4 regions of the Vibrio navarrensis genome follow, and region 2 is predicted to be linked to each of the others. Evidence: predicted binding sites of a transcription regulator. Region 2 holds the regulator's gene; each other region holds the start of a gene.
What was found. The regulator PurR, encoded in region 2, represses purine synthesis genes. The targets are predictions, from matches to a motif close to TNANGNAAACGTTTNCNTNA.
Positions count from the first base shown of each region.

Region 1 (3,713 bases), 1.2 Mb from region 2:
CAAGAGTTGGTGCTGCGTCAGGGGCGTTATGGCATGTTTGTCGGTTGCAGTGCTTACCCGCAGTGCCATCATATCGAATCGATTAATCCAGTTGAAGCCAGAGATCAAAAGGTGTTGTTCGCTTGCCCTGAATGCGGAAAAGGCCATTTGCTGGAACGGAAAAATCGCTTTGGTAAAACCTTCTATGCCTGCGATCAGTTCCCAAAATGCAAATTCGCGCTCAATCAAGCCCCAGTGAAAGGGCGCTGTGAGCAGTGCGGTTTTGCTTTATTGGTGGAGAAGAAATCCGCTCACGGGGTGAAATATCAGTGCGCAGATCGTAAGTGCCAGCATGTGCAATCGAGTGGTACTGAATCCTAAAGAGGACGATTAAACAACAAAGGGGCCATGTGCTCCTTTGTTATCTTCGTTATCATCAGCGATTGAATTAATCACGCCATTTGCTGGCAAAGGCTTGCACGGCCGGAAACGCATCGGCGTCCAGCACTTTGGCTAACGCGCACAAACGGCGTTGCAGTTCACCGCTGTAGTCACCGCACACATTGATGTGTCCCATCTTGCGTCCAGTCCGTTTTTCTTTGCCATACCAATGAACATGGCAGCCAGCCATCGCGAGCACCGACTCAGGCAAACTCTCTTCGCCGAGAATATTGATCATCGCCGTTTCACGCACCAGCTTGGTACTGCCAAGTGGCAGGCCACATACGGCACGCAGATGATTTTCAAACTGACAGGTCTCCGCGCCCTGCTGTGTCCAATGGCCAGAGTTATGTACTCGAGGCGCGATTTCATTCACCAGCAGTTGCCCATCGACATCAAAAAACTCCAGCGCCAGCACACCCACGTAATCGAGGCTCTCCGCGACCGCGGTAAACATCTGCTTTGCCTGGGCTTGCAGCTCTGGCGCATCAATTGCGGTGGAAAGGCTCAGAACGCCGTTGGTGTGTACGTTCTCCGCTAAAGGATACACTTCGACGTGGCCATCTTTGGCTCGTGCGCCGACTAACGAGACTTCACGGTTAAAAGGGACAAACTCTTCAGCGACAATCGCTTGGGTTGGCGTGGCCGCAATGCATTCGGCCATTTCCTTCCAGATAGCCTCCGCCTGAGTGGCGTCTTTCAAGCGCCACTGGCCTTTGCCATCATAGCCACCCAAGGCGCTTTTGAGCACCATAGGTACACCGACATGCTCTATCGCCCGAGAAAAATCTTCACGCGTCTCAATGATGTAGTAGTTTGCATTGCGCGCACCTGCGTTATCCAACAACGCTTTTTCCAAGCGACGATCACCACCAGCTTTAATCGCTTGCGTGCTAGGTAGAAACTTGCCACTCGCTTCACACACATCAAGTACATCATGGGGAATGTGCTCGAACTCTGCGGTAATCACATCGACTTGTTCAATGGCATTTTCTAAGCCATAGCCGAGCAGGTGCTGAGTCAGAGGGTGGACGATATTACCGCTTGCCACATCGTAGGCGGAGATCTGAATATTCAGTGGCGCACCAGCCAGAGACATCATGCGAGCCAATTGACCCGCACCAAGAACCAGTACATGCATGGGATTAATCCTCGGCCGGATTTGGATGAGCAAGGACGCTTTCGGTTTGCTCGGCGCGAAACGCTTCGACTTTTGCCATAATAGCCTCATCATGGGTGCCGAGAATTTGCGCAGCTAATAACCCTGCGTTGGCCGCCCCTGCTTCACCGATCGCCAATGTGCCAACCGCGATGCCTTTTGGCATTTGTACGATGGAGTAGAGCGAGTCCAGCCCAGAGAGCGCGCGCGATTGCACCGGAACGCCAAGTACAGGCAAACTTGTGAATGCGGCGGTCATGCCGGGTAAATGAGCGGCGCCGCCTGCACCAGCAATGATCACTTTGAGTCCGCGCGCTTTGGCGGTGGACGCGTATTCAGCCAGAAGTTGAGGGGTGCGGTGTGCAGAAACGACTTTGGTTTCGTATTCAACCCCAAATTTGTCCAGCATTTCTGCTGCCAATTTCATGGTTGGCCAATCCGATTTAGAACCCATGATGATACCGACTTTCATCTCAAACTCCTTCAAGCTGCATAATTGGGTGAGCTGATAAAATTTGTGCGCATTATACGGGGTTTTTGATGCCAAGCAAACGTTTGCGTCACTTCGCCAATCGCTGAGCTCAAGTAATTCCTTTTCGCTCACTGAGAGAATTGTTTGTACACTGAGAACGAATCAAACAGTGGGTAGATATGGGATGGACAATTTTCAACAGGTACTGCGTGCTTTACAGCAAGGCGAAGTCATCGCTTACCCTACCGAAGGGGTATTTGGTTTGGGCTGCGATCCGGATAACAGTAGAGCGATCGGTAAGCTGCTGGAAATCAAACAGCGCCCGGTCGATAAAGGGCTGATTTTGATTGCAGCCAATGTTGACCAGTTATGGCCCTACATCGACCGAGACGCTCTGACTGACATCGAGATCGAACGCATGCAGCAAAGCTGGCCGGGGCCGTATACGTGGGTGGTTCCTGCCAGCACGTCTGCCTCATCTTGGGTCACGGGACAGTATGATACGGTCGCGGTGCGTGTCAGCGATCATCCTTTAGTGCAAAAGTTGTGCATCGCCTTTGCAAAGCCGTTAACCTCTACCAGCGCCAATCTGTCCGGGCTTCCTGCCTGCCTCACTTTGGAACAAGTGCAACAGCAGTTGGGCGATAAAGTTCAGGCCATACTCATTGGTGAAACGGGTGGGCGAACAAAACCGAGTGAAATTCGCGATGTGCGAAGCGCACAAATATTAAGACAGGGATAACCCTGCATTGCTTCAAAGGTAAGTAAAGAATGTCAGCAATCAATAAACAAGCAGTGAAGCAGTATTTGATGGCACTGCAGGATGCAATTTGTCAGCAATTAGAACAAGAAGATGGACGAGCGGTGTTTGTCGAGGATGCTTGGCAGCGTGAACCCGGAGAAAAACTGGGCGGTGGAGGCCGCACGCGGGTAATGCGTGATGGTGATGTGTTTGAGCAAGGTGGGGTTAATTTTTCTCACGTTCAGGGCCAAATGATGCCAGCTTCTGCCACAGCACATCGCCCGGAGTTGGCTGGGCGGCGTTTTGAAGCGATGGGCGTGTCTTTGGTGATGCATCCGAAAAATCCTTATGTACCCACCTCACACGCCAACGTGCGTTTTTTCATCGCCGAAAAAGAGGGCGAAGCGCCGATTTGGTGGTTTGGTGGCGGTTTCGATCTGACGCCTTTCTATCCGTTTGAAGAAGATTGCCAATCATGGCATGACACGGCCAAAGCGCTATGCACGCCGTTTGGTGAGACGGTTTACGCTGAGCACAAGGCGTGGTGCGACCAATACTTCTTCTTGCCGCATCGCAACGAAACCCGCGGTGTGGGCGGTTTGTTCTTTGACGATCTGAACCAATGGGAATTTGATAAATGCTTTGATTACCTTAAGGCGGTGGGGGAAGGCTATTGTCAGGCGTATTTGCCAATCGTCGCACGTCGCAAAGTGCTTGAATATGGTGAGCGCGAGCGGGAGTTCCAACTCTATCGTCGAGGTCGTTATGTAGAATTCAATTTGGTCTATGACCGCGGCACCTTGTTTGGTCTGCAAAGTGGCGGTCGAACTGAGTCGATATTGATGTCTATGCCGCCATTGGCTCGCTGGGAATATGCTTATCAGCCACAACCGGGTTCGGCGGAAGCACGCTTGTATGAC
Region 1 is NZ_CP065217.1:3,474,471-3,478,183, reverse strand. It holds gene I3X05_RS16495 (DNA topoisomerase family protein) at 1-360, shown strand, start outside; gene I3X05_RS16490 (5-(carboxyamino)imidazole ribonucleotide synthase) at 428-1,561, opposite strand; gene purE (5-(carboxyamino)imidazole ribonucleotide mutase) at 1,566-2,051, opposite strand; gene I3X05_RS16480 (L-threonylcarbamoyladenylate synthase) at 2,236-2,793, shown strand; gene hemF (oxygen-dependent coproporphyrinogen oxidase) at 2,823-3,713, shown strand, end outside.
Region 1: purE (5-(carboxyamino)imidazole ribonucleotide mutase) is a predicted target of PurR. The motif match lies at 2,123-2,142, and genes of this name have one in related genera.

Region 2 (3,713 bases):
CTATTCATAAACAGTCACATTTCTAGCGTCAGAGCAAAGTTAGCACAATAATCTCGGCTTTTATTGATTCAAGACAAGCTTATTTTTCACCCATTTACAAGCCGACATATAATTAAATAATCCATTAATAATCAGGGTGACCGCTGTTCATTTTTATTGGTTAAACTAATAAGAGAAACCTTGAGGAGCACAAAGAAAATGCAAGAGATCAAAGCCTTCAACGAAAAGCGTGCCGAAATTTACTGGTGGCTTTCAAGCCTTTTCGCCAAAGAGTTGAGCCAAGTGGAACTGGACAAATATCACAGCGCAGAGATTCGCTCATTTCTTTGTGGTTTAGCAGAAAATGACCGTTTGCGGGTTGAAGTGCAGCAACTGGTACAAACGTTGAATAAACTGCTTGAGCGTAAAGATGCTCAACTTGAACTGGCCGCAGACTTTTGCGATCTGTTTCTGAAAAGCGCAAAACATGGCGCTCTACCCTACGCTTCCGTTTACCTCGACCAATCAGGGTTACTCAACGCCGAACCAGCCAGAATGATGGAAAAGCTGATGACAGAGCACGGCGTGAGAGTGAGCGACACTCTCAATGAACCTGCGGATCATCTCGCTATTCAACTGGATTTTTTAGGCCATCTGATTATCCGTTCGAATGAGCTGGAGCAAGAGCGCCATATGGAAGCCGCCTTTGCCAAGCAGCAACAGTTCATTGAAGATATGCTGCTGTCTTGGCTGCCGCAATTTCACCAGCAGTGTCTTCAACACGACCAGTTTGACTTCTACACCAGCGTTGCAAAACTATTAATTGCATTTTGTAAACTGGACAGTGACTATTTACTTGGATAATAATTACAGGCCTATCAATAGAGCAATCACTCGACTGAAGATTAACCAATAAAGTGTGAACACGGATACAATATTCGCGTGCTGAGCTGGTTGCCTGCTGACGTATCTCGATATAAAATTGAGACCGCAAACGATAAAATATGAATTTAATGCAAACCGCTGAAAAACAGCGGTTTTTGTGTTTTTTTAGCTAAGCTGCTGCTTTTCTTGGGTCTCTCCATGTTCAAGACCGATTCGAAGAAAGGTAGCAAGAGCGTTACCCGGCTCAATGTTCCCCGCGGTAACCTTGGACAGGACAAAATTATGGCCACAATTAAAGATGTCGCACGTTTAGCCGGCGTATCAACCACGACAGTTTCACACGTGATCAATAAAACCCGCTTTGTTGCAGAAACAACGCAAGAAAAAGTGATGAAGGCGGTGGATGAACTCAATTACGCGCCTAGCGCCGTCGCACGCAGCTTGAAATGCAATACGACTCGTACTATTGGCATGCTCGTTACTCAGTCAACCAATCTCTTTTTCTCTGAAGTGATTGACGGCGTAGAAAGCTACTGCTACCGCCAAGGCTATACCTTGATTCTATGTAACACTGGTGGCATCTATGAAAAGCAGCGCGACTATATCCGCATGCTGGCTGAAAAACGCGTCGACGGTATCTTGGTGATGTGTTCAGATTTGACCGAAGAGCTGCGTGAAATGCTCGATAGACACGCCGATATTCCAAAAGTAATCATGGACTGGGGCCCGATTAGCTCGCAAGCCGACAAGATCATCGACAACTCAGAAGAAGGTGGCTATCTCGCAACCAAATATCTGATTGATAACGGTCACAGCAAAATTGCCTGCCTGAGCGGTCATTTCGAAAAAGCCGCGTGTCAGGAGCGAATTCTTGGTTTTAAACGCGCAATGGCAGAGGCAAACCTAGCGGTCAATCAAGATTGGATCTTAGAAGGTAACTTTGAATGTGATACAGCCGTATTGGTCGCTGATAAGATCGCCTCTTGGGACGATCGTCCAACGGCCATTTTCTGCTTTAACGACACCATGGCACTTGGCCTAATGAGCCGTTTGCAACAGCTCGGTATCCGTATTCCTGAAGACATGTCGGTGATCGGTTACGACAATATTGAACTGGCCGAGTACTTCTCTCCGCCGCTTACCACCATTCACCAACCAAAACGTCGTGTCGGTAAAAATGCATTTGAAATTCTACTTGAGCGCATTAAAGACAAAGAGCACGATAAACGCATTTTTGAGATGCATCCAGAAATCGTTATTCGCGACACAGTTAAAAAACTGAACTGACATTGTTAAAAAATAGACGCTATTCGGCGTCTATTTTTTTGTGTCAAAACAAAATCATTATTGTGACAAATAACAAGATATTTTCGTACACGAGTTTTGGCTCATTTTCCGCAAACTATTACCTGAACCAAGATCACACTTTTAATTCTAAAATGTGATGTTAGTCCAATAGAAATCGTATCCTTTAGCTGTCACGCACAGGGCAAACCATCTGAAAAGGTGGGACGCAAAGCCTCCGGCCTAAACCAAATGTTGTTTGGTAGGTAGCGGGGTTCCCGATGGCAAAAATGCATTACATTGAGTTGACTCTCTAATGACATCTTGTATGCATTGGTTTGCTAATCTCTCGGACCTGATTTATGGGTGGCGTAATTATAATTACACCGAGATAACACATCATGGATAAACCGATACTCAAAGATTCAATGAAGCTTTTTGAGCAACTTGGTGCGATAAAATCTCGCTCTATGTTTGGCGGATTCGGCCTTTTTGCAGATGAGACCATGTTTGCATTGGTCGTCAAAGATCAGCTTCATATTCGCGCGGATCAAAACACAACCTCATTGTTCGAAAAACAGGGCCTTAAGCCTTATGTTTACAAAAAACGTGGCTTCCCTGTTGTTACCAAATACTACGCGGTAACCGATTCCCTTTGGGATAACAAGACTGCACTGATGAGCGTCGCAAGACAAGCTTTGGACAGCGCCCGAAAAGAGAAAGAGCTTCAAGCCGTTGCCAAACCCGATCGTCTGAAAGATTTGCCAAATCTAAGGCTGGCGACTGAGCGCATGCTGAAAAAAGCAGGTATTGAAACGGTTGAGCAGTTGGAAATGCACGGTTCTGTTGGGGCTTATGAAGCGATCAAAAACACGCACAGTGGAAGTGTTAGCCTTGAGCTGTTGTGGGCGTTAGAAGGCGCTATCAATGGAACTCACTGGAGCGTCATCCCTCAAAAACGCCGAGATGAGTTAGTTAATAAGCTTTCCTCTTAAGCTTGAGTAAGTTTCTGAAAGCCACCTCTGCAACGAAGTGGCTTTTCTTTACTCCGCTTCCTCTTTACTCTGCTTAGTTTTTTTCGCCTTGCCTGAAATTTTTTTGTGCTTTTCCCTGTCTTAGATTAGAGAATTAAACTTGGAAAAATGCGATGAATAGAAAAATGCTTTTTGGCCTTATTTTAGTCAGTGTGATGGCTATTTTGGTCTACCATTTTGCTCCCTACCTCACTTTAGAAAATGCCAAAGCTCAACAGCAGCTCCTTAGCGACTATATCAGCCAACACTGGCTAACGGCCGCAATCAGTTACTTTGTCCTATACGTCGCTCTGACTGCTTTCTCCATCCCCGGCGCCACTGTCGTTACCTTACTCGGTGCTGCCTTGTTCGGGTTTTGGTTTAGTTTACTGCTCGTCTCTTTCGCGAGCACGGTAGGCGCTACATTAGCTTTTTTAAGCAGTCGATATTTGCTCAGAGAGTGGGTGCAAAAGAAATTTGCTGACAAGTTACAAGCCATTAATCAAGGTGTTGGGCGAGATGGATCTTTCTATCTTCTATCACTTCGACTTA
Region 2 is NZ_CP065217.1:1,143,757-1,147,469, reverse strand. It holds gene torD (molecular chaperone TorD) at 199-843, shown strand; gene purR (HTH-type transcriptional repressor PurR) at 1,147-2,151, shown strand; cyclic di-GMP riboswitch class I at 2,343-2,431, shown strand; gene I3X05_RS05170 (TfoX/Sxy family DNA transformation protein) at 2,550-3,143, shown strand; gene I3X05_RS05165 (TVP38/TMEM64 family protein) at 3,296-3,713, shown strand, end outside.

Region 3 (3,713 bases), 1.1 Mb from region 2:
GATTCTGTCGCCGAGCTGAGCCATCGCATCGTTACGACGTACCAGCTTTCTTTCCAAGGCCATCAGACTGATCAGATAGCGAGTAATTTCGTTGCCAGAAGGGGTACTGTCGATGCCTTTGACCAGACATTCCAACCCCAATTTGAGGCTTTGCTCATGGCCGAACACATCCAGTGTGTTCGCTGGATTGGTATTCACGATGGCTTTCATCGACGTTGCAAAGGCATCTTGATCACAATGTCCGTTTTTCGCCACTTCTTGAACCAGTGCTACAGCTTGGCACATGCCAGCAAAAGCGATAGTGCGGTCATAAAGTGTATTCGCCACGTAACGTCTCCTAAGCTTGAGTGTATGGAATGCGTTTTTCGATGATACCGCCACCAAGGCAAACGTCGCCCTGATAGAAAACCGCCGATTGCCCTGGAGTCACGGCAATTTGCCCCTCATCAAAGATCACTTTAATGTTGTCATCATCAATAGGAATGATTGTACAAGCAATATCTTGCTGGCGATAACGAGTTTTTACGCTGCATTTCATCACTTCGCGAATTGGCTCACGATCCACCCAGTGCAGTTGAGAGGCGACTAAGCCTTCAGATTTCAATAGCGGGTGCTCTTGCCCCTGTACGGCGATGAGCACATTGCGTTTCAGATCTTTTTCGGCGACGAACCAAGGCTCTTCATTACCGCCACCGCCTTTGCGGCCACCAATGTGCAAGCCTTTACGTTGGCCCAAGGTGTGGTACATCAGGCCTTGGTGCTGACCAACGACTTCACCCTCTGGCGTTTCAATGTTACCCGGTTGGGCAGGCAGATAGCGGCTAAGAAAATCGGTGAATTTACGTTCGCCGATAAAGCAAATACCGGTCGAGTCTTTTTTCTTCGCAGTGATCAAACCTTGTTCTTCAGCGATACGGCGTACTTCGGGTTTTTCCAGTTCACCAACCGGGAAAAGGCTGCGCGCCACTTGGTCGTGGCTCAGGGTATACAGAAAGTAACTTTGGTCTTTATTGCCATCCAAACCACGCAGCATTTGCGGCTTTTCACCGTTAGCGGGGAAAGTACGACGCACGTAGTGACCCATCGCAATGTAGTCTGCCTCAAGAACTTCATCGGCAAACTCAAGGAAGGCTTTGAACTTAATTTCTTTGTTACAAAGAATGTCTGGGTTTGGCGTTCGACCTGCTTTGTACTCGGCAAGGAAATATTCGAACACGTTGTCCCAATATTCTGCGGCAAAATTAATCGTATGCAGGTGAATGCCAAGTTTATCGCAAACAGCTTGAGCGTCCGCTAAATCTTCGGCTGCGGTACAATACTCAGAGTTATCATCTTCTTCCCAGTTCTTCATAAACAGGCCTTCGACTTGATAGCCTTGTTGCTTGAGGAGATAGGCAGAAACCGATGAATCTACACCGCCGGACATGCCAACGATGACCTTCTTTTGGCTGTTATCAGACATTACTTAACACCACTTCAATTAACTGGACGCAGATTCTAACAGAAAGCACACAGCGGCAACAGATCCGCGACGGCAATCACAAATCGTTTTGCCGAATTTTTCCGCAAAATAGTTCTCCAAAAGAGAATAGAGTGCGTAGAGAAAAGCGAACTGTGGCATAGTGAGCCAAATTTCAAATCGGAACAGAGCCTATGAGTAACGAAAACCAGTTTATAGAAGAAGCAGAATTGATTGAAGTGATCGAAAATCAACTCGAAGATGGCAACCCAGTTAAAGTGAAAGAAACCTTGATGCGTTTAATGATGACTGGCCATTCGCGTGAGGAAGCCATTGCGATGATGGCATGCGCCGTTTCAATTGAGATTTTTGATGTGATGCGAAATGAAGGAAAATTTAATCTCAAACGTTACGCCGAGCATCTCGATCAGCTACCCGATCTTGGCTTTATGGAAGGGGAATAATCGCACGCAAAAGAAAAAGAGCAGAGCAAACGTTTGCTATAATTGCCTTTATTGCCGCTGGTTAGGCAGCAGGTTAGAATCCGCTCTCTTTTTTAACCCCTTACTCAGACGAGCACTATGAAATTTCCCGGACAACGCAAATCAAAGCATTATTTTCCTGTACATGCCCGCGATCCGCTGGTGAGCCAAGCGCAGGAAAGCAAACGAATGACGCGTACACATGTTATCGGTATTGACCAAACTTTGGTGGATATTGAAGCGAAAGTGACGTCAGAGGTGATTGAGAAATACGGTCTGAGTAAAGGTCACTCATTGGTTATTGATGACCAAACGGCAGAAGCACTTTATCAGCAATTAAAACAAGAGAATTTGATTACCAACGAATATGCGGGCGGGACGATAGGAAATACATTGCATAATTACTCTGTATTGGCCGATGATCGCTCAACGCTACTCGGTGTCATGAGCCAAGATATTAAAATTGGCAGCTACGGTTATCGTTATTTATGTAATACATCCAGCCGTATGGATCTAAATTACTTGCAGGGTGTGGATGGAGCAATAGGTCGCTGTTTTGCGCTAATTACCGAAGACGGTGAACGAACGTTCGCGATCAGCGAAGGTCAAATGAATCAGCTAAAGCCGCAAAGTATCCCTGAAAAGATTTTTAAAAAAGCATCTGCCTTGGTTTTGACGGCTTATTTGATTCGTTGTAAGGAAGGCGATCCTATGCCGGAAGCCACAATGAAAGCGATCGAATACGCGAAAAAATACCATGTGCCCGTTGTACTAACCCTTGGCACTAAGTTTGTTATTCAGGAAGATCCGCAGTTTTGGCAATCATTTATTCATGATCATGTCACGGTAGTAGCGATGAATGAAGATGAAGCCGAGGCATTAACCGGTGAAAGCGATCCGCTTGCTGCTTCAGATAAAACTCTCGACTGGGCAGACTTGGTATTGTGTACGGCGGGGCCGCTTGGATTATTTATGGCGGGTTATTCCGAAGAGAGTGCAAAACGTGAAACATCACTGCCTCTTTTGCCTGGCTGTATTGCTGAGTTTAATCGCTATGAATTTAGTCGCCCGACGCGAAAGGCGTCATGTGAAAACCCGATTAAGGTTTACTCACATATTTCACCATATATGGGGGGCCCTGAGAAAATTAAAAATACCAATGGTGCGGGCGATGCGGCACTTTCTGCGGTGTTGCACGATATGGCAGCGAATAAATACCACAAAGAGAATGTGCCCAACTCAAGCAAGCATGTGCACGAATTTCTCACTTATTCATCTTTTTCTCAAGTGTGTAAGTATGCAAATCGTGCCAGTTATGAAGTTCTTGCTCAGCACTCACCTCGTTTGTCACGTGGCTTACCAGAACGGGAAGATAGCTTAGAAGAAGCGTATTGGGAACGTTAAATAGAAAATAAAAAAGGCTCCGCAAGGAGCCTTTTTTATATAATGCTAAGATTAGATTTCGAAATCTTCTAGAGATTTACCTGCATCTAACTGCGCTTGAATTGCTGATGGAGTACGACCTTGGCCTGTCCAAGTTTTTTCTTCGCCGTTCACATCAACATATTTGTATTTGGCAGGACGTGGAGCACGTTTACTTTTACTGCCTTTGCTCTTGCTTTTGGTTTCGCCAGAAAGCGCGCTGATAAGCGCATCAACGTCAATTCCATCTTTTGCAATCTGCTCTGCAATTGCAGCCAGTCTTGCTTCTTGTTCAGCTTTTGCCGCACGCTCTTCCGCTTCCGCTTCTTGACGCTCAGCAACAACCGTTG
Region 3 is NZ_CP065217.1:2,253,521-2,257,233, reverse strand. It holds gene hflD (high frequency lysogenization protein HflD) at 1-327, opposite strand, end outside; gene mnmA (tRNA 2-thiouridine(34) synthase MnmA) at 338-1,462, opposite strand; gene I3X05_RS10795 (hypothetical protein) at 1,654-1,923, shown strand; gene I3X05_RS10790 (inosine/guanosine kinase) at 2,041-3,345, shown strand; gene I3X05_RS10785 (H-NS family nucleoid-associated regulatory protein) at 3,397-3,713, opposite strand, start outside.
Region 3: I3X05_RS10790 (inosine/guanosine kinase) is a predicted target of PurR. The motif match lies at 1,945-1,964, and genes of this name have one in related genera.

Region 4 (3,713 bases), 180 kb from region 2:
TTGTGGCTCACTTTTTCTGGCCATTAAATGCGCAAACTGGTCATTCTATCAACGAGCTTTTATTGTTGTGAAACAAAGTGTTGACCTAACCAGAACTTCCGATTAGAGTAGACGCCATCGGACTGTAGCGCAGCTTGGTAGCGCACCGTCATGGGGTGTCGGGGGTCGGAGGTTCAAATCCTCTCAGTCCGACCATACACCTAGAAAGAGAGAGCTTCGGCTCTCTCTTTTGCTTTCTCGCCTAAAATAGCTTAACAGCGCCAATCTTCAATCCTTATCTCTTCATCATTTCATCATTTCATCATTTCATGTAACCGCTTTTTTGGCCGTCCATCAAATGCTCCTACTTGTCGCTTTGCATGAGAAAGAAAGGGAATAGCAGTGGGAAAGGCGCGAACCGCGTAGAGAAGAGTTACAAGAAAATCAGGGAGAAGAGAAAGAATAAAGGCAGACAGCATCGGCTTTGTCCAGAAGTGACAATGCTATCTGCCAAGTTCAATGGCGTAGACGAATTACAAGCTTAAGATCACACCAGCAATCGAGGCGCTCATTAGGTTTGCCAGCACACCAGCGGCAATGGCGCGAAAACCATAGGTCGAGATAAAGGTACGTTTCTCCGGCACTAAGCTACCTAAACCACCAATCAGCATCGCCATGGTCGAAATGTTGGCGAAACCACACAGCGCAAACGTCACAATCGCTTGAGAGTGAGCACTTAGTTGCTGTTTCACTTCCATCAACTGAATAAAAGCGACAAACTCGTTAACAACGATCTTATTGCCAATCAATGAGCCTGCGGTGATCGCTTCTTGCCAAGGAATACCTAGCAGCCACGCGACGGGAGCAAATAAATAGCCGAGGATCAGCTCAAAACTCAGGCTGATACCAAACCAGCTGCCAATCCAACCCAACATGCCGTTTAACAGCGCAATCACACTGACAAACGCCAGCAGTGTCGCGCCCACCGCAACGGCAATGCGTAGCCCCGACATCGCGCCATCGGCCATCGCTTCCACCACATTGGTGGCTTTTGGCATTTCAATGTTTTCCATCTGTGCCGCTTGTGGCTCAGTTTCTGTCTCTGGCATGAGGATCTTCGCCATTAACAGGCCCGCTGGTGCCGACATAAACGCAGCAGCAATCAGATAGTTCAGTTCTACACCGAGCGAGGCATACCCGACCAAGGTACCACCAGCAACCGAGGCAAGACCACAAGTCATCACTGCAAAAAATTGCGAATCACTCATGTGCTTTAGGTACGGTTTGACCACAAGGGGGGCTTCAATCATGCCGACAAAAATATTCGCCGTCGCGGAGAGCGATTCAGCCCTTCCCGTACCGAGCAGTTTCTGTAGGCCACCACCAATCAAATTGATCACTTTGGGCATCAAGCCAATGTGATACAGACCCGAGATCAGCGCGGAGAAGAAAATGATGATCCCAAGCACGTTAATGGCGAAAGTGAAACCGCCGGTTGCCAAACCGCCGAACAGAAAAGCGATGCCTTCCTGCCCATATTTGATCAATCCTGACACAGCGCCCGTCACTGTATTCAGCGCATTTTTGCCCGCAGGAACATAGAGCACAAGTAAGGCAAACGCGACTTGCAGACAAAACGCCAGTAGTACTGTTTTCAAACGAATGTTTTTTCTGTTGGTAGATAATAGCCACGCGACAACGAGAATGGCCACAATACCCAGTAAAGAGTTCATAGAAGGTTTCCAGAGAGAGGGGGAACAAGGAAGGCGCGGATTGTATAGTGACAAACGCGGGATGCAAGTCGGGAATGTTAATAAAGTGGAACAGGAAGAACAGCAGCCAACGCCTATACACTTAACTCTTTGAAAAAAATCAAGATAAACGTTTGCTATTTGGTATTGTTTCCATATAAGGAAAATGTTTCCCAACAGAGAAATAATATGTGACGAAAATCACTCAATGCGCAATGGTGATATAAGGCAACAGCTTTTGATCCCAGTGACATGGTGCGCCGATCTTTTGCCGAATAAATTCGATCACCGCTGAGGTTTTCTTTGGCATGTGTTGACGACTTGGGTAGACCGCATAAAACGGCATTTGCTGGCTGGCGCGCCATTCTGGCAATAGCTGAATCAGTTTTCCGCTGCGAAACTCATCACTCAGCAAATAGGTGGCAAGATAGCCTATCCCCCATCCGGCAATCGCGGCATCGCGCACTGCTTCGGCCAAATCAACGGAATAGTTGCCTGCTACTTTGACGCATAACTCTTCGTCGGCGCGGCGAAAAGCCCAGCTGGTGTAATCACGTTCCCAACTGCGATAAATCAAACAGTTATGCTCGCTAAGGTCCGTTGGATGTGCAGGCGTGTCGTGACGCATTAAGTAGTCGGGTGACGCAGCAACCACGAATTGGCAATCGGCCAAACGCTGGGCAATATACCCCTCTGGCAATTTCTCGTGGTTGGTGATCCACACATCCAGCCCTTCGTCTAACATATCCACTTTATAATCAAACAGGTGCAATTCGACTTGCAATTGTGGGTAGCGCTGACGCAGCTCGTCAATCGCAGGCAGCACATGCAAGGTACCGAAAGATTGCGACAAACCGATACGCACCAAACCAGCCACCTCATCACGCTGGCTCTCCATTTCAGACTGCGCATTGTTCACCGCTTGCACCACCTGATGGCAATGACGATAAAAGCTCAGCCCTGCTTCGGTCGGCGTAAAACTGCGCGTGGTGCGCTGAATCAGCTTGATGCCAAGCGAGGCTTCGAGTAACGCAAGCTGCTTACTGACGTGTGAAACCGACACACCCAAGCTTTTCGCCGCCTGAGTGAAGTTGCGATGTTTAACCAAGGCGGAAAAAACCACCATTTGTGCTGCGCGTTCAGATAACATGTTGTCGTTAAGAAGGCCTTGCCATCACGCAACGCATGAGACAAGCCTAAGTTGGTGGTTAATCTTTAATGCGATCAGCCAGATGGCTAACGGCCAGAGCGAAGTAGTGAGAGCGGTTCCACTTCATTAGTACATTGTAATTGTTGTACACCAAGTAAGCCCGGCCATTTTCATCATCCGGCATCACCAGCCAGGCTTTGATATCTTGATTGAGCATCGGCAACGCCCCGCCCACATAATTGGTAATACCTAGCTTTTTCCACTCTTGCAAATACTTACCTTTGGCTTCTTCCCTGCCCTGCAAGGAAAGGTCAAACCCTTTAGGGATTCTTACTTGCCGCCCCCAAGTGTACTTGTCATCCCAACCAGACTGGCTGAGATAACTAGCGGTCGAGGCAAATACATCGTGGGTATTGCTCCAGATGTCCTTTTTGCCATCACCATCGCCATCAGCAGCGTAGGCCAAAAACGAACTGGGCATAAACTGACATTGCCCCATGGCACCCGCCCAAGAGCCTTTAAAATTCTCGTATTCAATGTGTCCTTGATCGAGAATCTTCAACGCCGCCATGGTTTCGGCGCGGAAAAACGCCTCGCGTCGCCCTTCATAGGCCATAGTCGCGAGCGCGTCGACCACAGGAAAATTGCCAGTAAATTTACCGAAATTACTTTCTACGCCCCAAAGCGCGACAATAAAGCGCGCTTGCACGCCATAGTGTTCAGCAATTTGCTTCAGTTCTGCGCCATGTTTTTGGTAGAGATCTTTCGCCTGCTGTACTTTCCAATCGGGCACCGCGCGTGGAAGATACTCATCCAGCGTCAGTTTTTTTTCT
Region 4 is NZ_CP065217.1:959,001-962,713, reverse strand. It holds tRNA gene I3X05_RS04400 (tRNA-Pro) at 119-195, shown strand; gene I3X05_RS04395 (NupC/NupG family nucleoside CNT transporter) at 513-1,712, opposite strand; gene I3X05_RS04390 (LysR family transcriptional regulator) at 1,936-2,880, opposite strand; gene I3X05_RS04385 (lytic murein transglycosylase) at 2,939-3,713, opposite strand, start outside.
Region 4: I3X05_RS04395 (NupC/NupG family nucleoside CNT transporter) is a predicted target of PurR. The motif match lies at 1,889-1,908, and genes of this name have one in related genera.